DNA from 3 places in the Aquicoccus sp. SU-CL01552 genome. Region 2 is predicted to be linked to each of the others. Evidence: riboswitches for the same ligand, from Rfam matches in the RefSeq annotation. Region 2 holds a riboswitch; each other region holds the start of a gene.
What was found. A riboswitch is a leader RNA that binds a small molecule or an ion and turns the genes downstream of it on or off. The one in region 2 is predicted to bind cobalamin.

Region 1 (7,624 bases), on a different contig from region 2:
CGGCGGACCGGGTGTCGGTGCGCCCCGAGGCATTGTCGAAATCCAGCACGCTGTCGATGATGGCGCAGGCTGTTCCGTTCGGGTCGCGGACGACGTAGGACACCGTGAAGGTGGCTTCGTCGAAAAAGGCTTTCACAAAGGGGGTCATCGGGATCTCCATTGGCTTCCGTGAAACATATATCTTGGAATGAATATGTTGCAAGGCCGAACTCGTGATGGATCTGGCGCCACATGTGGCAACCGTCGGCAGTCTGGCGCGCAGTCACCGGTGCCGCAAGTTTGAACGACGGGACCGGTAAATGCACAAGGGATGGGCGGAAAATCGCCGGTGTCGTCGGCAAGGCCCGGGATTCAGTTTTCGTTTGTCACCGATGACACAGGTTCATGGCAGTATCGGGATTCGTAGGGAGGATACCATGACCACACACGAGCTATTGACGCAGGCCGAACGGCTGGAGAGCAGGATTTCCACGGCCGACCGGGATCAGCGCCTCGCGCTGCAACCGCAGTTCAGCCAGGTTCTCGAACGGCTGGCGGAACAGGGTGCGCCGGTGCCGAACCGCCTGCGCCGTCTTGATGCGGCCCTGACCGAGGAGGCGATCGAGGATCGCTTTGACAACTTGCCGATCTGAGGTCCGCGCGGGGCAGGGGGGCGACGGGCAGGGGCGGGCGATCAACCGAGGAAGGATCCCGCCCCGACCAGCATCAGCCCCAGCACGGACAGGCCCAGTGCGCCGAGGTTGATCGGCAGCACCGATTTCAGCACCGCGCGCAACTGGTCGTCGGGCAGCTTGGCGCGGCGGGCGCGGGCAACCCGCAGGATGCACCAGATCAGCCCGGCCAGCCCGGCCAGCGACATTGCCACGCCGGCCCAGATCATGATGTCGAACATGGGGGGTCCTCCCGGTTTCGAATTGTCCCTGCCGGTATCGGATCGGGCCGGTTGGTGCAAGGATATGTGGGACGGTGTCGTACCGCGCCCCTTTGACTGTCATCACAATCCCATGTCACCCCCGCGAAAGCGAGGGCCTCGCACCATCGGTTCCCACGGCGAAAGATCCCCGCCTGCGCGGGGATGACAGGTCGCGGGGAGGACGGGGCGCATGTCGGGCGGTCCGCTGTCCCCGGTGCGCCTGTTACTCAGGTTTGCCTGTCACCCCCGCGAAAGCGGAGGGCCGCGCAACCGCGCACCCAAAGTGGAAGATCCCCGCCTGCGCGGGGAGGACAGCGGATGCGGGATTGAAAGGGGGGCGGCGATGGCACCTGTGGATGACGGGCGGCTGTGCCAGTTCAGGTAGTGGAGCCTCCCGCCCCTAGGGGTCGTCCGGGCGGCGCACAGTTTCCATCCAGACCTGCGCGCCGCGCTGCACCGCCTCGTGCACCGCGCGGCCGGCCGCTTCGCCCTGCGGGGTGTGCAGCCCGGCAAAGGGGGTATCGCCGGCGGGGGCGGCCACGGCGATGCAGTCGGTCCCGGTCCCGGTCGCGCGCCCGGTGGGCAGGTCGAGCCCGGCCTCCATCACCGCCGCCGTCCGGGCCTGGGTCGCGATCGACATCAGTTCCAGCAGCGCCGCCTCGCTCAGCGGCAGGTCGAGATGCAGCGCGACGTTGATCGTGCCCCAATCCTTGCCGGTCCGATCCAGCCGGGTGCCGATGCGTTCGGCGTTGCTCAGCCCGACGGTGGCCAGGCAAAACCCGGTCACGCCCTCGACCGTCGCCTGCGCCGTCTCGAAGGCCTCCAGGTGGCGCGAGGTCAGCATCGCCACCGCGTCGCCCGCCTCGCGCGCCGCCAGTTCGGCGCGAAACCAGGCCAGCACGTCGAGATCCTCGGGCAGGTCGGCATTGCGTACCTCGCGCCAGAGGATCTGCCGGGCCGTGACGAAACCGGGCCGGGTCAGCGACCAGCTCAGCACGCGGGCCTCGGCGCCCAGGTCCAGTTCCAGCCACGGGGATTCGAGCGTCACCCTCATCGCGTGACCTGCAATGGCTGGAACACCGGGCCCTGCGCGGTGTCCTCGTAATATGCCGAGACGCCGAACACCCGGTCGACGTTCCCGGGCGTCAGCACCGCACCGGGCGGACCATCGGCCACCAGCCGCCCGCGCTCCATCATCAGCAGTCGGGTACAATGTCGGGCCGCCGCGCCGAGGTCGTGCAGTGACACGATGACCGAGCGCCCCTCGCGCGCGAGATCCGCGAAGACCTCCATCGTGGCGATCTGATGCGCCGGGTCGAGACCGGCGATCGGCTCGTCCGCCAGCAACAGCGGCGTCTCCTGCGCCAACGCGCGGGCGATCAGCACCCGCGCCTGTTCGCCGCCCGAAAGCTGCGTCGCGGTGCGCGCGCGGTAGCTGTCCAACCCCATGCGGGCGATGGCGGCCTCGACCGCCGCGCGGTCCTGCGACCGCAGCCGGGCGCCGCGTGGCAGGTGCGGGATGCGCCCCAGCGCGATCAGCCGCTCCACCGTCACCGGCCAGGCGATCTCGCGCGCCTGCGGCATCCATGCGGCGGTGCGGGCGCGCTCCGGCGCGGGCAGGGCGGCCAGCGTGCTCTCTCCGCTGGCGGGCAACAGGCCCAGCGCAGCGCGCATCAGCGTGGTCTTGCCGGCGCCGTTGGGGCCGATCAGCCCGATGCATTCGCCCTCTGACACGCTCAGGGACACGTGATCGACCACCGGGCATTCGCCGCGCCGCACGGTCAGGTCGCGCAAGGTCATCAGGCTCATGCCATCTCCTTCCGCGTCTTGTAGATCAGGTGCAGGAACAGCGGCGCGCCGACCAGCGCCATCAGCACGCCCAGCTTGAGATCGCGGGCGGGCAACAGCTCGCGCACGGCGATATCGGCGGCCAGCACCATCGCCGCGCCCCCCAGTGCCGAGGCCCAGAGCAGGGCCGAGGGTCGCGCCCCCACCGCCGGGCGTAATAAGTGCGGCACCACCAGCCCGACGAAGCCGATCGCGCCGGCCACCGCCGTCGCCGCGCCAACACAGGCCGCCGTGCCCAGGATCAGCCGCAGCCGCAACCCGGAGAGGCCGATCCCCAGCGCCTCGGCCGCATCCTCGCCCAGGGTCAGCGCATCCAGCCCCCGCCCGAGGCTGGCCAGCAAAAGCGCGCCCACCGCCATGAAGGGGGCCGCGAGCCAGACATGGGTAAAGCTGCGGTCGGCGAGCGAGCCCATCATCCAGAATACGATATCGGCGGCGGCAAACGGGTTGGGTGACAGGTTCAGCGCCAGCGAGGTCAGCGCGCCGGCCAATGCCGAGATCGCGATGCCCGCAAGGATCAGCGTGATCGAGGCCCCGCGCGGCCCGGCCAGCGCCAGGATCAGCAGTACCGCCAGCACCGCCATCCCGAGTGCCGCCAGCGGCAGCGCCAGCGGGAACATCAGGCTCAGCCCGGTCTGGATGGCCAGCACCGCGCCCAGGGCCGAGGCGCCGGAGATACCGATCAGCCCCGGCTCGGCCAGCGGGTTGCGCAGATAGCCCTGCATCGCCGCGCCGGACTGGCCCAGTACCGCGCCGATCATCGCCGCCAGCAGCGCGCGCGGCAGCCGGATCTCGCGCATCACCACCGACAGCGGCGTGCCATCGCCGGCGATCAGCGCCTTCAGACTGTCGCCCGCGCCCACCGGCGCCTGGCCGCTGAGCAGCGACAGCACGAAAAGCACGGCCACCAGCAGGACCAGGCCCAACGCCAACCTCATTCCCCGGCCTCCAGCGACAGGCGCAGATCGCGCATCTTTTCCACCGCCGTGAGCACCAGCGGCGTGCCGCAGATCCAGTCGCGGTCGGTCAGCGTGCCGGCGACACGGGTGCCGGGCAGGGCGCGCAGGGCGGGGTGGCTCAGCACCTCTTCGGCGCGGGCCTGTCCGGGATAGTCGCGGCCGCTGACGATCACCTCGGGCGCCAGCATCACCAATTGCTCCAGCGCCAGCGTGCCGCCGCGCTCCAGCCCCGCCTCGGCGGCGATATTGTCGAACCCGGCCACGCGCAGAATGTCACCGGCCAGCGTACGGTCGCCCACGGTATAGCTGTTGACATAGTAAAGCGCCGCGCGCGGACGCCGGCCCGGCGGGGTGGTGAGCCGGGCGAGATCGGCGCGGAAAGTTGCGATCATCGCCTCTGCCTCCGCCTCGCGTCCCAGCGCCGCCCCCATCTGCGCAAGGCGCGCGGGCACGTCCTCCAACGATCGCGCCGGGGCGAACAGCTCGACCCTGATGCCAAGGTCGCGCAGCATCTGCACCGTCGTCGCCGCGGTGAAAGTGCCCGCCAGAACCAGGTCGGGTTTGAGCAGATAGACCTCCTCGGCACCCGACCCGTTGGTGGGAAAGGCGCGCGCGGCCTTAGCCATCGAGGAGCTGTCGGGATCGTGGGACAGGCGCGACAGCGATACGATCTGTCCCGGCGCCGCCAGCATCAAGGCGAGTTGATCCGTACAAAGATTGACCGAAACCACCCGTTTCGGGGCGGCTTCGGCCACGGCCGCCGCGCCGGTCAGCACCAGCGCGGCGAGCAGGGTTATGATCCTAGAAGGACGCACGCAGCCCCACATAGAGCGCGCGCCCCGACGCCTGGTAGCTGGCTGCCGTCTCATAGGTTTCATCCAACAGGTTCTCGATGCGCAGGTATCCCTCCGCGTTGTCGGTAAAGGCATAGGTTACACCGGCGTTGACCACGGTGTAATCATCCATCACGACACCGTATTCCGCCGGGCGGTCGGCCACGTGACGCAGGCTCAGGTCGCCGCTCCAGCCAGCGGCGAAATCCGCCCCCAACCCGATGGTCACGTCATGGGTCGGCACCCGCAGCAACCGCGCGCCGGCGGCATCCTCGGCATCGGTATAGGTATAGTTGCCATAGAGGCCGAGCCAGTCGTTCACCGCCCATTCACCCGAAAGCTCCACGCCCTGCGACGTGGATTCGCCCGCGACCTGCTGGTACTGGCCGCCGATCCATGTGCCTGCCGCATCATAGAGCGAGACGAACTGGATCAGGTTGTCGATCCGGGTATGAAAGGCGGTGGCCTTGACGCTGCGGCCCGCGCCGAACTCATGCTCCACGCCCAGTTCGAAGCTGGTGCTCTCCTCGGGGTTCAGGGCGGCGTTGCCGTAGAAAGTGCTGTTCAGCTCATAAAGTGACGGCGCGCGGAACCCGGTTGCGGCGACCGCGCGCAGGGTAGTGGCATCGCTCACGCGGTAAGCGGCGGCCAACCGCCCGGTCACGTAATCGCCGAAGGTGGAATGATCGTCCAGCCGGACCGAGGCCGAGAGGTCCAGATCGGCGGTGGGGGCATAGAGGATCTCGCCGAAAATGCCGGTGGTCTCGACGCTGCCGGTATCGGTGCCGGTGTTGAAACTCTCTTCCTCCCAATCGGCGCCGAAGGTGAAGGTCAGCACATCCGAGACCGTGTATTTGCCGGTATAGTCGATCCGCTTGCGGTCGCCGTCAAACGTGGTGTCAAAGCCGTTGGAACTGCTCAGCCGGTCGGTGGTGAAATAGGTGAACGACAGGGTGTGATCCACCGCGCCGGTCATCAACTCGGCATAGGCGCGGACCCCGCGCGACTCGGTGGTGTTGCGCTCGTCATAGGGGGCGGCGCCGTCGCCGGCGAACTCGTCGTAATCCCCCTCGGAATCGAGCGCATAGACCGACAGCCCCAGTTTGAGGGTATCGGTCGCCATCACATCGGCGGACAGGGTGATCTGGGTGGCCTGGTAGCCGTCCGCCTCGGTGTTTCCGGCGCCGCTCTTGGCCGAGAATCCGTTGGTGGTGATCCGGTCGATGCCGAAGGTCATGCCGCCGCGCTCACCGCTGTAGGCGTAGCTCGCCGCCGCGCGGTAGGTCTCGTAACTGCCGCCCTCCAGCGCGAAGGTGGTTTCACTGCCGGGTTCCTCCGGGCGCTGGATGGTCGAGATGTTGACCACGCCGCCCACCGCGCGCGAGCCGTAGAGAGACGAGCTGGACCCCTTGAGGATCTCCACCCGCCCGAGGTTGGCGGTGGTCATTCCGCCCCAGTCGAATTGCGTCTGGGGCGAACTGGGGTCGGTCACGTCGATGCCGTTGACCAAGACCTTGATATATGCGCCGCCCAGCCCGCGGATGCGCAGGTTGGTGCTGGCGCCGACGCCGCCATTGGCACTGACCGAGATGCCGGGCTGGCGGGCGAGAAACTCGGCCAGCGTGGTTTCGTCGGCCTGTTCCAGCTCGTCCTGCGTGATCACCTGCACCGTCGCCCCGGTGCGGTCGAGCGGGGTTTGCGTGCCCGCCTTGGTCGAGGAGACGGTGATCTCGTCCAGGTCGAAGACCTCTTGCGCGCGGGCGGCGCCGGCGGCGCAGAGCGACAGCGTGGAGGCCGTCAGAAGCAGTTTTTTCATCGTCGTTGTCCTTTCCGGGACAGGTATCGGCAATGTCTGGAAAGGCACGGGCGGGCCGCGCTCTTCCGCAAACGGTGAGTTGGTCATCACCCCTACGGTTCGAACGCCGCCCATCTGACGCACCCCGCGCCAAATGAAGGTGATCGCCCTGGCAGGTCTCCTGACTTGCGGGTCAACGCTGGGCCGGACCTTCCCGAACCCCGATCGGGTTCAGTGGTATCTGCCGGCCCCGCTCTCCGCCTACAGTTGCGGGGGCAGTCGCGGATTTGGCCCGTTTCCGGACCGAACCGCGTTCCCTTTTCACGACGGCCGAAGCCGCCGAACCAAAGCAGCCCCGTGGATAGGGGCTGCGGCCACGCAACGCAAGAACGATTGCGGCAGGATGCGCGTCATTCCCGTCTTGCGGCAGCCGGGCGGGGGGGGTATCCCGGCGGGTACTTTCACATCCCGACCATCGAGCGGAGCAGGATCATGGACCCAGTGGACGACAACACGGCCGAGGCCAACTACCGCGTGACCGCGGGCGAATTGCGCCAGTTCATCGAGCGGTTCGAGCGGCTGGAAGCCGAGAAGAAGGACATCGCCGACCAGCAGAAAGAGGTGATGTCCGAGGCCAAGGCACGCGGCTACGACACCAAGGTGATGCGCAAGGTGATTGCCCTGCGCAAGCGCGACAAGGACGACATCGCCGAGGAAGAGGCGGTGCTGGAAATGTACAAGGAAGCGCTGGGGATGGCGTAAGCGCCGCCCGATCTGCAAAAAACGGATGATCTCTCGGCCCGCGGTTCACCGGTGTGATGCGCGGGCCGAGGCGTTTCGCGCAGCAACGGCGTGGCGATGCCCGCGCCGACCATCGCCCGGGACCCGCACGCCATCGCCGCCCCGGGCGGAATGACGCGGGGGTGTCCCGGCGCGACGTCAGCCGCGCTTTTGCGCGAAGATCATGATCAGTGCCAGCCCACTGGAGACCAGCATCAGCAGTAGAGAGACCGCGTTGAGCAGGGGGGTGGACCCCTCTTTCAGCCGGTCGAACATGGCGATGGTCAGCGGTGCGTCCGAGCCCACCAGCATCAGCGTGGTGTTGAAGTTCTCGAAACTCATCAGGAAGGCCACCACAAAGGCGCCGATCATCGCCGGTGCCAGGTAGGGCAGGGTGACGGTGCGCACCGCCGTCAACCGGCTGGCGCCCAGGTTCAGCGCCGCCTCTTCCAGCGTCTTGTCGAATTTCTGCAATCGCGCCGCGATCACCAGGGTG
Region 2 (7,624 bases):
GGAACCTCAACAACCTCGGGGGGCGTTTCCGCTTGCGCCGCGTCCTCGGCTGGGGCTGGCGCATCGTCGGCCAAGTCTTCTTCGGTCACATTGCCTGCGCCATCGACCTCGAGCCGGATCAGCTCGGCACCGACGGCAAGGGTGTCGCCCTCTGCCGCGGCAAGCCAGATCACCTTGCCGGAGACCGGCGACGGCACCTCGACCGTGGCCTTGTCGGTCATCAACGCCGCCAGCGGATCATCTTCGCGCACCTGCTGGCCGATGGAGACCAGCCATTCAGCGACCTCCGTTTCGGCGATGCCTTCTCCGATATCGGGAACGCGGATCGAGTGAATACCCATGTCAGTCCTCCTCAACCAGCTTGCGCAGGGCCTCGCCGACCCTCTGCGGGCCGGGAAAATAGCGCCATTCGTGAACATGCGGATAGGGTGTATCCCAGCCCGCGACCCGCACCACCGGCGCCTCGAGATGGTAAAAACACTCCGCCTGGACCAGCGCCGCCAGTTCCGCCCCGAACCCCGAGGTCAGTGTCGCCTCGTGCAGCACCAGGCAGCGCCCGGTCTTTTTCACCGAGGCGGTGATCGCCTCGAAGTCCAGCGGCAACAGCGTGCGCAGGTCGATCACCTCGGCGTCGATGCCGACCTCTTCGACGGCGGCCAACGCCACATGCACCATGGTGCCATAGGTCAGGATCGTCGCCGTTTGACCCGCCCGCCGCGTCACCGCTTTCCCGAGCGGAACCACGTGCCGGCCTTCGGGAACCTCGCCCAGGTCATGTGATTTCCACGCCGTGACCGGACGGTCGTGATGACCATCGAACGGACCGTTGTAGAGACGCTTGGGCTCCAGGAAGATCACCGGATCGGGATCCTCGATCGCGGCCATCAGCAGACCCTTGGCATCCTGCGGATTCGACGGCACCACCGTCTTCAGCCCGGTGACATGGGTGAACAGCGCCTCCGGACTCTGGCTGTGGGTCTGGGCCCCGAATATCCCGCCGCCGGTGGGCATCCGCACCACCATCGGGCAGGTGAACTCGCCCGCCGACCGATACCGTAGCCGGGCCGCCTCGGACACGATCTGGTCATAGCCCGGATACATGTAATCGGCGAACTGGATCTCGACCACCGGGCGCAACCCGTAGGCCGCCATGCCGACGCCGGCCCCGACAATGCCCAGCTCGGAAATCGGCGTGTCGAAACAGCGGGTCGGCCCATAGGTCTTTTGCAATTCGGCGGTACAGCGGAACACCCCACCGAAATAGCCCACGTCCTCGCCGAACACGACGACACGCTCGTCCGCGCCCATGGCCACATCCAAGGCATCGCGGATCGCCTCGATCATCGTCATGCGTGCCATATCAGAACCCCGCTTCCTGGCGTTGCCGCTGCAGATGCAACGGCATCTCGGCATAGACATCTTCGAACATGTCGCGCGGGCTGGGGTGCAGCCCCTGGTGCAAGGTGCCGATCTCCTCGGCTTCCTTCTGCGCGGAGGTCACCTCGGCCATGACCTCGGCCTCGGCCTGGGCATGGCGCTCTTCGCTCCATTCTCCCAACGCGATCAGATGGTTTTTCAGCCGCAGGATCGGATCGCCCAACGGCCAGGCGTTGCTTTCCTCTGCCGGGCGATAGGCCGACGGATCGTCCGAGGTCGAATGCCCGCCGGCGCGGTAGGTGACATATTCCACGATCGTCGGGCCGAGATTGCGGCGCGCCCGCTCGGCGGCCCATTGCGCCACGGCACAGACGGCCAGGTAATCGTTTCCATCGACCCGCAGCGAGGGGATGCCGAACCCGTGCCCGCGCGCCGCAAAGGTGCCCGACCCGCCCCGCGCGATGCCCTGGAATGTCGAGATCGCCCACTGATTGTTGACGATATTGAGCACCACCGGCGCCTTGTAGGTCGAGGCAAAGACGAGGCCCGCGTGAAAATCGCTCTCTGCTGTCGACCCGTCGCCGATCCAAGCCGCCGCGATCTTGCGGTCGCCGGAAATCGCCGAGGCCATCGCCCAGCCGACCGCCTGGATATACTGGGTCGCCAGGTTGCCCGAGATCGAGAAGAACCCGTGTTCCTTTGACGAATAGAACACCGGCAACTGCCGCCCGCGAACCGGGTCGCCATCGTTGGAATAAACCTGGCACATCATGGTTTTCAGCGGATAGCCCGAGGCGACCAACAGCCCCGCCTGGCGATAGGTGGGGAAGTTCATGTCGCCGGGGGCAAGCGCGCGCTGGAACGCGCAGGAAATCGCCTCCTCGCCCAGGTGCTGCATGTAGAACGAGGTTTTCTGCTGCCGCTGCGCCGTCAGCATTCGGGCATCATAGGCGCGCAGGGTCAACATGTGGCGCAGCCCGTCCTTCAGCGCCGCAGCATCGAGATCAAGCGCCTCGGCCCAGGGGCCGACCGCCGCGCCGTCGCGATTCAACACGCGGATGATGGTAAAGGCGAGATCCCGGATCTCTTCTGGGTGAACATCCACCGGCGGACGCCGGACCGATCCCGCGCGCGGAATTTCCACATGCGAGAAATCGGGCTGGCCGCCCGGACGTACCTCGGGCTCCGGCACTCTCAACCGGAGCGGCGGCAAGGTCTGGTCGCTGTCTTGGTCCATTGAACGTCCTCTCTTTCGGATCTGCCCACGCGATCCCGCGCAGGGGCGGGCGCGGATCAGCTCGGGTCCGGGTGCGGGCCGCCCCGCAAATCCTGCACGCCGGGTATCCGGGCGATGCGCGCCAGGTAGTTATCGACGGCGAAACTGTTCCGGGCGTCGAAATCGATCCGGATGTCGGCCGGGGCCCCGTCGCCCGCGGTCACGATCGACTGCCCGTCAGCTTCGACCGAGACCGCCACGCCGCAGAGCTGAAATCCCCGGCGCCGCAACTCGTCCAGCGCCCTGCCGAGATGGTCCAACGGAACCGCCGATGTGAAATGCGCGTAATGCACAGCCTGTCCCCCCTGCGTGCAGATGAAGACCATTCTGCCGAGTATAGCGCGAAATTTGCTTTCGTAATTTTTCTCGCTCAACTATCTTTCGAAAGATATTTTTGCGTACAGCCGATATCGAAAGAATTTCCATCCATGGAACCTCGCCCTCTCGACAATATTGACCGCCGCATCCTGCGCGCCCTGCGCCGTGACGGGCGCCTTAGCAACAACCAGCTCGCCGAGGAAATCGGCCTGTCCCCCAGCCCCTGCTGGCAACGGACCCGTCGGTTGGAGGCCGATGGATATATCAAGGGCTACACTGCGGTGCTGGACCAGGAGATGCTGGGCGCGCCCGAAACGGTCATCATCGAGGTCACCCTGAACCGCCATGACGATAGCGTTCTGGAAACCTTCGGCCGGGCCATGGCCGATTTGCCCGAAGTGCTGGAGGTGTATCTGACCACGGGCGAATACGACTATTACATCAAGGTCGCCGTCGACGGCACCAAGGGCTATGAGGAGTTCCTCCGCAGCAAGCTCTACCGCGTGCCTGGCATCCAGCACTCAAGGTCGATCTTTACCCTTCGCTGCCTGAAACAGGGCGGCATCTCGGTGCCGACCTGACAAGGGCTCTTTCCTGTCGGAATACCAAGCGGCCCAAACACCAGACCCATCACCGCAAGTTCCCCGTTGCGCATAACAGAGGCGCTTCGGCTTTGAGGAAGTATCGAGGAGCAATAAACGCTGACCACAGGCGGACGCCGCCAACATGATTCACGGTCACGGGAAAAGAAAACGGCGGCATCCGGGAGGAGGTGGATGCCGCCGATAACAATGGATCAGTTCAGGGAGGAGGAGAGAACCGATCACATGAATGAAGATAGGGTAAATGCTGCACTTGCACAATAGGCTGACGAAAATTTTTTGCGCTGCAGCATTACATCCCGATAGCTCTTGATCCCCCGCAGGTGTTGCGGGGCGATTCACGCAGCATTCCGGCTGCGACTGGATGATCCCGAGGGACTGCTTGCGCAGACAGCGGCTGCCCACAAATGGCAATGCCCTGGGCATCAACGTCATCTTCTCCCTTGACTAGCAAATGGAATTCGCCCCATCTGGCGAAACGCTGGTGCCTGTGCAAGCAGGTGAAAAGGGAATGTGGAACCAGGGCGCTCCGGACGGGGTGTCGTGGTCAACCTCAGCCGCCCCCGCGACCGTGAACGGAAAAGGGCGCTCGATGCCACTGGCCGCAAAGGCTGGGAAGGCAGAGCGCTCGCTGGGCCCGATGCCCTGAATTTCGTGAGCCGGGAGACCTGCCAGCCCGACTGTTTCGACCGGACGGGGTGTGCCGGTGTCGGAGTGCGTCCGATGCTGGTCGCCATTCCGCCGTTGCCCCTGTTCGCCAAACCGATGGGGCACGAGAGAATGAAAGACGCTGCACACGCGCAGGAGCACATCACCACCGAGTTGCTGGTCTGCGTGACCTGCCGCCGCAAAGGTGCTGCGCCCGAGGACGAGCGCCGTCCCGGCCGGATCCTTTATGAGCGTATTCTCGCGGGAGAGCCGCCAGAGGGGCTGAGCGTCACCCCCGTGGAATGCCTTCAGAACTGCTCGAACGCCTGCACCGTCGCCCTGCGCGGCGGCGATGCGAAGTGGACCTATGTTTTCTCCGACGTGGACGAAACGGCCCATGCCCCGATGCTGCTGGCCGGGGCCGCGCAATACCACGCCGCGCAAGACGGCGTGATCCCCTGGCGCGAGCGGCCCGAGCATTTCAAGCGCAATTGCCTTGTCCGCATTCCCCCGATCAAACCGACCTCAAAGGACGCCTGAGTCATGACCGATCTTTCCAAGCTTCCCGTGACCGTGGTGACCGGCTTTCTTGGGTCCGGCAAGACCACGCTTATCGCGCACCTGATGCGCAATCCCGGCGGACGACGCCTCGCGGTGCTGGTCAACGAGTTCGGCGATGTCGGTGTTGACGGAGAGGTCCTGAAAGGCTGCGCGATCCCCGACTGCCCCGCCGAGAATATCGTGGAACTGGCCAACGGCTGCATCTGTTGCACCGTGGCCGATGACTTCATCCCCACCATCGAGGCGCTGATGGCGCTTGAGCCGCGCCCCGATCACATCCTGATCGAGACCTCGGGACTGGCGCTGCCCAAGCCGCTGCTCAAGGCCTTTGACTGGCCGGAGATCAGGGCCCGCATCACCGTGGACGGGGTGATCGCGCTGGCCGATGCCGAAGCCGTGGCCGCAGGTCGCTTTGCGCCCGACGTGGTGGCAGTGGATGCGCAACGGCTCGCCGATGACAGCCTTGATCACGAGACGCCGCTTTCGGAGGTGTTCGAGGACCAAATCTCCTGCGCCGACATCGTGCTGCTAACCAAGCCGGACCTCGTAGGCCCCGAGGGTGTTGCCAAGGCGAAAGAGATCATCGCCGCGGAGGCGCCCCGCCCCCTTCCGGTGGTCGAGGTCGCCGAGGGCGCGGTGGACCCGCGCATCATCCTCGGGCTAGGCGCGGCGGCCGAAGACGATCTGGATGCCCGGCCCAGCCATCACGACGAGGCGCATGACCACGATCACGAGGATTTCGAGAGCATCGTGGTGGATATCCCCGAGCTGGCCGCCGCTTCGGATCTCGTCGCCGCCATCGAGGGATTGGCGACCAGCCACAACATCCTGCGGGTCAAGGGCTATGCCTCGGTCACGGGCAAGCCGATGCGGCTGTTGGTGCAGGCGGTCGGCGCGCGGGTGCGCCACCAGTTCGACCGCATGTGGGCACCGGGCGAGGCGCGGCAGGGGCGGCTCGTCGTCATCGCCGAGCATGACGACATCCGCCCGGACGAAATCCGCGCGGCGCTGAACGCCGTGACGCCGGCCGCTGCGGAGTAACCGGAACGATGCACGTCGTCTTTCGCGAAAGCCACGGGTTGGAGGAGACCGCCACGCCGGTGGACCTGGGTCAGGATCCCGCCGATCTGGTGGTGCTGTCCTTCTCGGACAGCGACCTCGGCGCCTTCGCGGAAGCCTGGCACAGAGGGGGCGGGCCCGACGGCGCGCTGCCGACGCTGCGGCTGGCGAACCTCACCGCGCTCCAGCATCCATTGTCGGTCGATACCTACGTCGAACAAACGCTTGCGGGCGCGCGGGGCATCCTCGTGCGGCTGATCGGCGGCATGCCCTACTGGGACTACGGGCTGGCCCAGGTTCGGTCGCTGGCCGAGGCAAAGGGCATCGCGCTGGCGGTGCTGCCTGCGGACGGGCGCGAAGACACACGGCTGGACGCGGTCTCGACCCTGCCGGTCTCGACCCTGCGGCGCCTGTCGCAGCTGTGCGATACGGGCGGGGTGGTCGCGGCACAGGCGGCACTGGCACAGATGGCGCTGGCCTCGGGGCTTTACGCTGCGCCGGTGCCAGGGTCGAAGGCGCTGCCGCCGATGGGGTTCTGGACGCCGGAGGACGGTGTGATCAGCTCTGCGGAGGAGCTTCCCTCCCCTCCCAGACCCTCCGGCAAGATGGACGGACAAAGGATCCTCGTCGTCTTCTATCGCTCGCATCTTGTCGCGGCGGACATGGCGCCGGTCGAGGCCCTGTTCGCGGCCTTCCGCGCCGAGGGGGCCGAGGTCATGGGCCTCTACGCGCCCTCGCTCAAGGCGCCGGAGCTTGCCGCGGATCTGCGGGCGGCGGTCGAGGCACAGGCGCCCGACGCCATCGTCAACCTGACCGCCTTTTCCGGGCGGGGTGCGGCTGGGGCCTCGGTGCTCGACGCGGGCGGCGTTCCCGTGTTCCAGGCGGCGCTGGCGACGTCGACGCGCGAGGCCTGGGCCGAGGCCGAACGCGGCCTCTCCCCCGCCGATCTGGCGATGCACGTGGTGCTGCCCGAGGTGGACGGCCGTATTCTGGGCGGCGCGATCTCGTTCAAGGAAGCAGCTGCGCGCGATCCGCAATTGCAGTTCGTCCGGATGGTGCACCGCCCCGAACCCGGGCGGCTGGCCGCGCTGGTGGCGCGGGTCAGCGGCTGGCTGGCGGTCGCGGCGCGCCCGGTGGCCGAGCGACGAGTGGCGCTGGTGCTCTCGACCTATCCCGGCAAGGGTTGGAACCTCGGCCACGCGGTGGGGCTGGACGCCCCCGCGTCGGCGCGGGCGATCCTGTCGGACTTGCGGGCGGCAGGTTACGACGTGCCAGAAAGTGGCGACGATCTCGAGCGCCGCCTGCAAGAGCGCACCTTCGCGCTGCCGCTCGCGCACTACAAGGCCGCGCTTGCCACCCTGCCGCAGGTGCTGCGCGATCAGTTGACCGCCGCCTGGGGCAGCCCCGAGGAGGACGCGCTCTGCACGAATGGCATGTTCCGCTTCGCCGCCGTGACCCTTGCCAACGTGCTGGTGGCGTTGCAGCCCGAACGCGGCACGGTGGCGGCGCGCGATGACGCCTACCACGACCTGTCGCGGGTGCCCTGCCATGGCTATGTCGCCTTCTACCTGATGCTGCAAAGCCGAGTCGACGCGCTGATCCACGTCGGGGCGCACGGCACGCTGGAATGGTTGCCGGGCAAATCCGTGGCCCTTTCGGACAGCTGCTGGCCCGAGGTTCTGACCGGTGCCCTGCCGGTGATCTACCCCTTCATCGTCAATGACCCCGGCGAGGCGGCGCAGGCGAAACGGCGCATCGGCGCGGTGACGCTGGGCCATGTTCC
Region 3 (7,624 bases), on a different contig from region 2:
CTCGACACCGACGACCAGCTGCGGCTGCTGAAACAGCTGGTGCAGGCTGCCGGCATCGACGACAAGCGTTGGCCGGCGCGGCAACTGGCCGGGGTGATCGACAGCTGGAAGAACCGGGCGCTGACCCCGGACAAGGTACCGAGCGCCGATGCCGGCGCCTACAACCGGCGCGGCGTCGCGCTTTACGCGCAATACCAGACCCGCCTGCGCGAGCTGAACGCGGTCGATTTCGGCGACCTGCTGCTGCACGTGGTGATGATCTTTCAGAAACACCCTGACGTGCTGGAGCAGTATCAACGCTGGTTCCGCTATATCCTGGTGGACGAATACCAGGATACCAACGTGGCGCAGTACCTCTGGCTGCGGCTCTTGGCGGGAGGGCATCGCAACATCTGCTGCGTCGGTGATGACGACCAGTCGATCTATGGCTGGCGCGGCGCCGAGGTGGGTAACATCCTGCGGTTCGAAAAGGATTTTGAGGGCGCCCATGTGGTGCGGCTGGAGCAGAACTATCGCTCGACCCCGCATATCCTGGCGGCTGCCTCGAACGTGATCCGGGGCAACGCCGGGCGGCTGGGCAAGGAACTCTGGACCGAGGCGGAAGAGGGCGAGAAGGTCCGCCTGATCGGCCATTGGGACGGCGAGGAAGAGGCACGCTGGATCGGCGAAGAGATCGAGGCGATGCAGCGCGGCACGCGGGGGATGCGCGCCTTTGGCTTGAACGAGGTGGCGATCCTGGTGCGCGCCAGCCACCAGATGCGCGCTTTCGAGGACCGGTTCCTGACCATCGGGCTGCCCTACCGGGTGATCGGCGGGCCACGGTTCTATGAGCGGATGGAGATTCGCGATGCCATGGCCTATTTCCGGCTGGTGGTCAGCCCGGATGACGACCTGGCCTTTGAGCGCATCGTCAACACGCCCAAGCGTGGCCTTGGCGACAAGGCACAGCAGACCATCCAGACCGCAGCGCGCGCCAATGGCGTGAGCCTGCTGGAGGGCGCGCGGATCGCGGTCGAGGACGGGCTGATCAAGGGCAAGGGCGGCGCCGCGCTGCGTTCCCTGGTCGAGGATCTGCGCCGTTGGGGCCGGATGACCGGTGACGCGGACATGACCCACATGGAACTGGCCGAGATCGTGCTGGATGAAAGCGGCTATACCGGCCATTGGCAGAACGACAAGACTCCCGAGGCGCCGGGGCGGCTGGAAAACCTCAAGGAACTGGTCAAGGCGCTGGAAAACTTCGAGAACCTGCAAGGGTTCCTGGAACACGTCAGCCTGGTGATGGACAACGACAAGCAGGACGCCGAGCAGAAGGTCAGCATCATGACCCTGCACGCGGCCAAGGGGCTGGAGTTTCCCGCCGTGTTCCTCCCGGGCTGGGAGGACGGGTTGTTCCCGTCGCAACGCAGCATGGACGAGAGCGGCCTCAAGGGCCTCGAGGAAGAGCGGCGGCTGGCCTATGTGGGCATCACCCGCGCCGAGGAGTTGTGCACGATTTCCTTTGCCGGCAACCGCCGGGTGTTCGGGCAATGGCAATCGGCATTGCCGTCGCGCTTCGTCGATGAACTGCCCGAGGAGCATGTGGAGGTGCTGACGCCGCCGGGGCTCTACGGGGGCGGCTATGGCGCGGCGGCAACACAGGGCGGCGCGGTGCGCAGCAATATCGAATCGCGGGTGGCCGATGCGAATGTCTACAACTCGCCGGGCTGGAAACGGATGCAGGCGCGCGCCGGTCAGCGTGGCACCACCCAGCCGAAAGAGAGCCGCAACACCGTGATCGACCTCGATGCGGTGTCCAGCTTCACCATGGGCGAGCGGGTGTTCCACCAGAAATTCGGCTATGGCGCCATCATCGGCATCGAGGGCGACAAGCTCGAGGTCGATTTCGAGAAGGCCGGGCCGAAAAAGGTGGTGGCCCATTACGTCACGGCCAGCGACGACATCCCGTTCTGATGCCATCTGCCGGCGGGCGGGTGGATTTTTTTCGCGACGGGGCGGATTCCCGATGCAGCGCCATGCGAATCCTGTAATCTGACCGCGTAGGGTGCCCCCGCGAGGGGGAGAATTGGGAAGCCGGTGAGAGGCCGGCGCTGCCCCCGCAACGGTAAGGATTGGGTAAGTCCGGCAAAACCACTGAGGCGCAGGCCTCGGGAAGGGCCGGATCAGGGAGAGATCCCCCCACTGTCCAAGCCCGGAAACCAGCCTTGCAGCAACGAGTCGGATCGCGGGCGGCGGTCGGGGCGTGGGGGCTGGGCCGCGACCGGTCATTTTGCCCCCCGTTTCCTGTCCCTGTCCGCATGAACAGGATGATCGCCACGGGGCGTGGCAGGAAAGGATGCGGATGAACTTCAATTCAATACAGGCGGACCGGTCATGATTCTGGCCGGAATACTGCGGAATTTGCGCGATTTGCCCGAGGGGCGCTGTGCCGAGGCGGCGGCGCGGATCGGATTCCTGGAGTGGTTGATGAGTTTGCCAGCGGACTGCGGTGCGGGCGCGGCGGCCCGGGCGGCGGAACGGCGCGCGGCACCGATGTCGCGCAGTTACCCGGCGGTGGCGCGGTTCTGCGATTACTTGCGTGCGGCGCGGCGCGCCGACCGCGACGCGACAAGGCCCCTGCGCCGGGGCGGCTCGCGGGCGCGCCGGGCGGAACGTGAAAGACAGGCCTGAGGGACCCCCCCGAAAACGTGAAAACGGCGACACCAGGGAGGAGGAGAGGTGCCGCCGTTCTCTTTCAACACCGCGGCGCAGGGAGGAGGAGAGCGCCTTGGTGCAACATCACGGCGCAGGGAGGAGGAGAGCGCCGGGATGTATCCCGAATTTCATCGTCTTCCCGCCGGGGCGGGAAATGACCGGCGGCACCAGGGAGGAGGAGAGGTGCCGCCGGCTCATTGAACACCAAGCGCAGGGAGGAGGAGAGCGCCCGGTGTGTCACAACACCAAGCGCAGGGAGGAGGAGAGCGCCCGGTGTATGAGGTCCGGCATGATTGGGGCCGGTATAAGGTGCGGCGGCATCAGGGAGGAGGACGATGCCGCCGCGGAGAACAGGTTCCTAGGGAGGAGGAGAAGGAACCTGAACTGGTAAACTGGTGCTGGGCTCAGAGTTCTCCAGCTGCTTCGAGTGCCACGCGGCGCACTTCGGACCGGTGCAGGCCAAGGTCGGCCAGCTCACGGTTGGTCAGAGCGCTCAGCTCGGCGTAGGTACGACGGTACACGCGGTACTTGGCAAAGCGGCCCTTGAGGGCCTCTGTGGCACCGTGCACGCGGCTCATGAGAGAGGCGCCGTTTGCGTGGGTATGGGTCAGTGCAGTCATTGCTCGTTACCTTCGATCATCGTGTCGCCGTCGTCGTCGTGGCGTTGCTTGAGACTGAAATTAATCAAATGCTGCAGATGCACAATAGTTTTCGAAATCAATGCCGCTATGCAGCAAGTGCATAGATTGATTGTGAAAAAATCTGGCAGTATTGCTGACGTAAGGTCATTTCAACAAATTGCCGAGGCTTTGGGCGCGGCGCGTGGATATTGAGCGGCGGCGGTATAATAATGGCCATCTGCCATGCGTTTCGCGCTTCGTGTCATGCGCTTGACGCAGGGCGGGGGTTGCGACCCCGAGGGAATCGGGGCGCCGTCCTGCCCAGGTCGGATGATCACGGTTTCGTGTGGCGCTGACCCCGATCCTTGTTGTGCACCCAGGGTGGGTGTCGATGTGTTCTCTTTCGCTGATCGCGTGCCGACTCGCCGCCGTGCGGCCGGCGACTCGGGCCTTTTCAATGGGGGCGTGCGCCCCGGTCGGGGCATCTTTCGTCAATTCGGTCGGAATCGGCGTGTCGTGCCTGCCCGGTTGCAGGTGGGGTGACTCCTTATAGAGGAGGCTGCTGGCCCGGTGTGCGGCGACGTCCTGCAGGGCCCACTTATAGTAGTCAATCTCCGGCACAACGATTTGGGTCCGGATCCCGGCAACGATGCCGGCCGCTCCTGGCGCCGAGGTGATGTCGGCGTTACGGGAAATTGCGGGACTGGAGGGGGAATGGTGTTCAAAACGGGGTTGAGCGGTAAACCATCCGAGGTTTCCTGTTCCTAAAATAAGAACATAAGAGAAACATTTGCGGGGGTTTGCTCAGAATATGAATTTTTACGGGATTTTCTGGGAAAATTTGCGTCGTGTTTCTCCATACCACATGTAGTGGGCGTGTTGTGGACCTCAGCTAGGTGAGGGGATCTTCAGCTTGTTTCCCCTTGATTTCTGAGGGGTCCGGGGTGCAAAAGGCCATGTTTCCTTGGTTGATCCCGCAAATTGCAGTTGATTTCCATGAATTCCCGTGGCATTCATTGTTCATCGGATGAGAACGAGGACACAGGGGCGGAAGACCCCGAACCAAAACAAAAGAGCAGGTTTCATACAGGCACTTCGCTTTCATCTACCAAGAGATCCGGCGCGCGAGCGAGCAGACATCCCCCCAGGTGGCGCGCGCAGTCGGACACCCCGCACAGCGGGACAAGGGCGGCGGGTTGATCAGTGGCAGCAGATCAGCCCGCCGTTTTTCCATCCGGGGGCATGACTTTCGCGGGGGCGCAGGCAGAGGGACGACAGGGCGTGAGCCGACGGTTCAGAGGCGAATACACCTTCAAGGTGGATGCAAAGGGCAGGGTGTCGATCCCGGCCCTGTTTCGCCGTGTGCTCGAATCCGGCGATCCCGATTATACCGAGGGGCTGCGTCCGCAACTCGTCATCGTCTACGGCCCGCCCGACCAGCCCTATCTCGAGGCCTACACGATCAACGAGATCGAAAAGCTCGAGGCCAAGATTGATCGGCTTCCCAATTCTCCGCTCAAGCGCAAGCTGGTCCGCGACATCACCTCGCGATCGCACCATACCGAGGTTGATCCCGATGGGCGGCTGGTATTGCCGCTGCGCCACCGCGACAAGATCGGGCTGGAGAAAGAGGCTTTCTTCGTCGGCACCTCCGGCACCTTCCAGATCTGGAACCCCGAAACCTACGATGCCCTCCTGGCCGAGGAGGAGGAAGAGGATCTGGGCTTCGATATCCCCGAGGGAACCAACCCGCTCGACGCGCTGGACATGGCCTTGGCCCGTCAGGCCCAAGACGGCGAGGGGGGCTGAGCCATGGCCGCAGCCGTCCCGCCGGTCCCGCCCTCGGACAAACCCCATATCCCGGTTCTGTTGCGCGCGCTGCTTAAGGCGGTGGCACCGGTCACCGGCACATGGCTGGACGGCACCTTTGGTGCCGGCGGCTATACCCGTGGATTGCTCGAGGCGGGGGCGGCCCGGGTGATCGCGGTGGATCGCGATCCGCTGGCCTTCGACATGGCGCGGGACTGGGCAGAAGGCTATGGCGACCGGCTGGTGATGCAGCCGGGCGTGTTTTCGCGCATGGATGACTATGCCAGCGATCTTGACGGCGTTGTGCTGGACCTCGGCGTCTCCTCGATGCAACTCGACATGGCCGAGCGCGGGTTTTCCTTCATGAAGGAGGGGCCGCTGGACATGCGCATGTCGCAGGAGGGGCCCAGCGCCGCCGACCTGGTCAATTCCGCCGACGAAGCCGATCTGGCGGATGTCCTGTATCTTTATGGCGAAGAGCGAGCCAGTCGCCGGATCGCGCATGCCATCGTGCGGGCGCGCGACGAGGCGCCGATCGAGACCACGCTGCACCTGGCCAAGATCGTCGAGTCCTGCCTGCCCCGGTCCAAGCCGGGGCAATCGCATCCGGCCACCCGCAGCTTCCAGGCCTTGCGGATCGCGGTGAACGACGAGTTCGGAGAGCTGTTCCGTGGGCTGATGGCTGCCGAGCGCGCCTTGAAGCCGGGCGGTAAGCTGGCGGTGGTCACCTTTCATTCCATCGAGGACCGGATGGTCAAACGGTTCCTTCAGATGCGGGCCGGCCAGACCGGGCGCGGCAGCCGCCACGCCCCCGAGATGACGATCCCCGACCCGCAATTCATCCTGCGTCCGCGCAAGGCGATCGCGCCGGATGCCGAGGAGCTGGCCGAAAACCCGAGGGCGCGTTCGGCCCGGTTGCGGGTGGCCATCCGCACCGAGGCGCCGGCCGGCACGGTGGACCCGCGCGAGATCGGGATGCCGCAACCCAAACCGAAAACTAGGGGAAAGCAACGATGAAGGGCATCGCTTATGTTCTGGCCGCGCTGGCGGTGTTCGGGCTGGCCTTCTGGGCCTACCGCGAGAATTACGCCACCCAGCAGGTGCTCAAGGAAACCCGCGCCCTGCAACGGCAGATCGGCGCGGCGCAGGTGCGGATGGGGGTGCTGCGGGCCGAATGGGCCTATCTCAACCGGCCCGACCGGCTGACCGAGCTGGCCGAATTGAACTTTGACCGGCTGGGGCTGTTGCCGCTGCGCCCGGACCAGTTCGGCCTGATCGACGAGGTCAGCTACCCGCCCAAGCCGCTGTTGCCGATCACCAATCCCATAGACGTCTCGACCATGGCGGACGGAGAAGAGCCATGACGCGCACCCCCCTGCGCCCGCTGGCGCGCATCCTGCCGGCCCGCGCCAAGGGCGAGAACCCCGACGCCATCGAACGCGAGAACATCCGCCAGCGCCATGCCGAGATGCAGGACCGGGCGCGGATGCGCGCCGAGGGCCGGCTGTTGGTGCTGGGGCTGTTCTTTTTCTGCGCCTTCCTCGTGGTGGGCGGACGCATGGCGCTGATGGCGACTTCGGAGCCGCAGGAGCCGGTGGCGAGCGCGCATGGCGTCTCGATCGCCGCGCAGCGCGCCGACATCGTCGACCGTCGGGGGCGCATCCTGGCGACCAACTTCGAGACCCATTCGCTCTATGCCCAGCCGCCGCAGCTGGTCGACCCGGTCGCAGCGGCCAAGGGGCTGGTGCAGATCTTTCCCGATCTGGACGAGGCGCGGCTGATCAAGGATTTCACCGGCAAGCGGAAATTCGTCTGGATCAAGAAGCGGATCAGCCCGGAACAAAAGCAGGCTGTGCATGACCTGGGCGATCCCGGGTTGCTGTTCGGCCCGCGCGAGATGCGCCTTTATCCCAACGGCAAGTTGGCGGCGCATGTGCTGGGCGGTGCCGGTTTCGGACGCGAGGGGGTGAACGCCGCCGAGGTGATCGGCGTGGCGGGCGTCGAGAAGCAGTTCGACGATTACCTGCGTGACCCGGCCAACGGCGCGCACCCGCTGGAGCTGGCGCTGGATCTGACGGTGCAGGCGGCGGCCGAGCAGGTGCTGGCGGGCGGCATTAAGCTGATGAATGCCAAGGGCGCCGCCTCGATTCTCATGGATGTGCACACCGGCGAGGTGATCTCGGTGGTGAGCCTGCCCGATTTCGATCCCAACGACCGGCCGCGCCCGCCGGTCTCGGGCGATCCCAGCGACAGCCCGCTGTTCAACCGCGCGGTGCAGGGGGTGTACGAGCTGGGCTCGACCTTCAAGATCTTTGCCGCGGCGCAGGCCATCGACCTCGGGCTCGTCTCGGCCGAGACGATCATCGACACCTCCGGGCCGATGAGGATATCGGGCTATCCGATCGGGGAGTTCCACAACAAGAACTATGGCAAGCTCAGCGTCACCGACGTGATCGTCAACAGTTCCAACCGGGGCACCGGCCGGCTGGCGCTGGAGATCG

Region 1: another riboswitch for cobalamin. It lies ahead of ABWV23_RS04060 (TonB-dependent receptor plug domain-containing protein); the one in region 2 lies ahead of ABWV23_RS21220 (DUF1636 family protein).
Region 3: another riboswitch for cobalamin. It lies ahead of ABWV23_RS03355 (hypothetical protein); the one in region 2 lies ahead of ABWV23_RS21220 (DUF1636 family protein).

What each region holds. Positions count from the first base shown of each region.
Region 1 is NZ_BAABWV010000002.1:267,151-274,774, forward strand. It holds gene ABWV23_RS04025 (MBL fold metallo-hydrolase) at 1-148, opposite strand, end outside; gene ABWV23_RS04030 (hypothetical protein) at 417-632, shown strand; gene ABWV23_RS04035 (hypothetical protein) at 674-892, opposite strand; gene ABWV23_RS04040 (adenosylcobinamide amidohydrolase) at 1,314-1,967, opposite strand; gene ABWV23_RS04045 (ABC transporter ATP-binding protein) at 1,964-2,722, opposite strand; gene ABWV23_RS04050 (FecCD family ABC transporter permease) at 2,719-3,699, opposite strand; gene ABWV23_RS04055 (ABC transporter substrate-binding protein) at 3,696-4,535, opposite strand; gene ABWV23_RS04060 (TonB-dependent receptor plug domain-containing protein) at 4,522-6,369, opposite strand; cobalamin riboswitch at 6,503-6,712, opposite strand; gene ABWV23_RS04065 (DUF2312 domain-containing protein) at 6,841-7,110, shown strand; gene ABWV23_RS04070 (ABC transporter permease) at 7,288-7,624, opposite strand, start outside.
Region 2 is NZ_BAABWV010000026.1:20,119-27,742, forward strand. It holds gene ABWV23_RS21195 (dihydrolipoamide acetyltransferase family protein) at 1-341, opposite strand, end outside; gene ABWV23_RS21200 (alpha-ketoacid dehydrogenase subunit beta) at 343-1,359, opposite strand; gene ABWV23_RS21205 (3-methyl-2-oxobutanoate dehydrogenase (2-methylpropanoyl-transferring) subunit alpha) at 1,361-2,614, opposite strand; gene ABWV23_RS21210 (hypothetical protein) at 2,671-2,979, opposite strand; gene ABWV23_RS21215 (Lrp/AsnC family transcriptional regulator) at 3,082-3,552, shown strand; cobalamin riboswitch at 4,039-4,263, shown strand; gene ABWV23_RS21220 (DUF1636 family protein) at 4,354-4,761, shown strand; gene cobW (cobalamin biosynthesis protein CobW) at 4,765-5,823, shown strand; gene cobN (cobaltochelatase subunit CobN) at 5,832-7,624, shown strand, end outside.
Region 3 is NZ_BAABWV010000002.1:130,632-138,255, forward strand. It holds gene ABWV23_RS03350 (ATP-dependent helicase) at 1-1,953, shown strand, start outside; cobalamin riboswitch at 2,026-2,221, shown strand; gene ABWV23_RS03355 (hypothetical protein) at 2,374-2,670, shown strand; gene ABWV23_RS03360 (hypothetical protein) at 2,849-3,085, shown strand; gene ABWV23_RS03365 (DUF1127 domain-containing protein) at 3,099-3,314, opposite strand; gene mraZ (division/cell wall cluster transcriptional repressor MraZ) at 4,557-5,123, shown strand; gene rsmH (16S rRNA (cytosine(1402)-N(4))-methyltransferase RsmH) at 5,127-6,140, shown strand; gene ftsL (cell division protein FtsL) at 6,137-6,487, shown strand; gene ABWV23_RS03385 (peptidoglycan D,D-transpeptidase FtsI family protein) at 6,484-7,624, shown strand, end outside.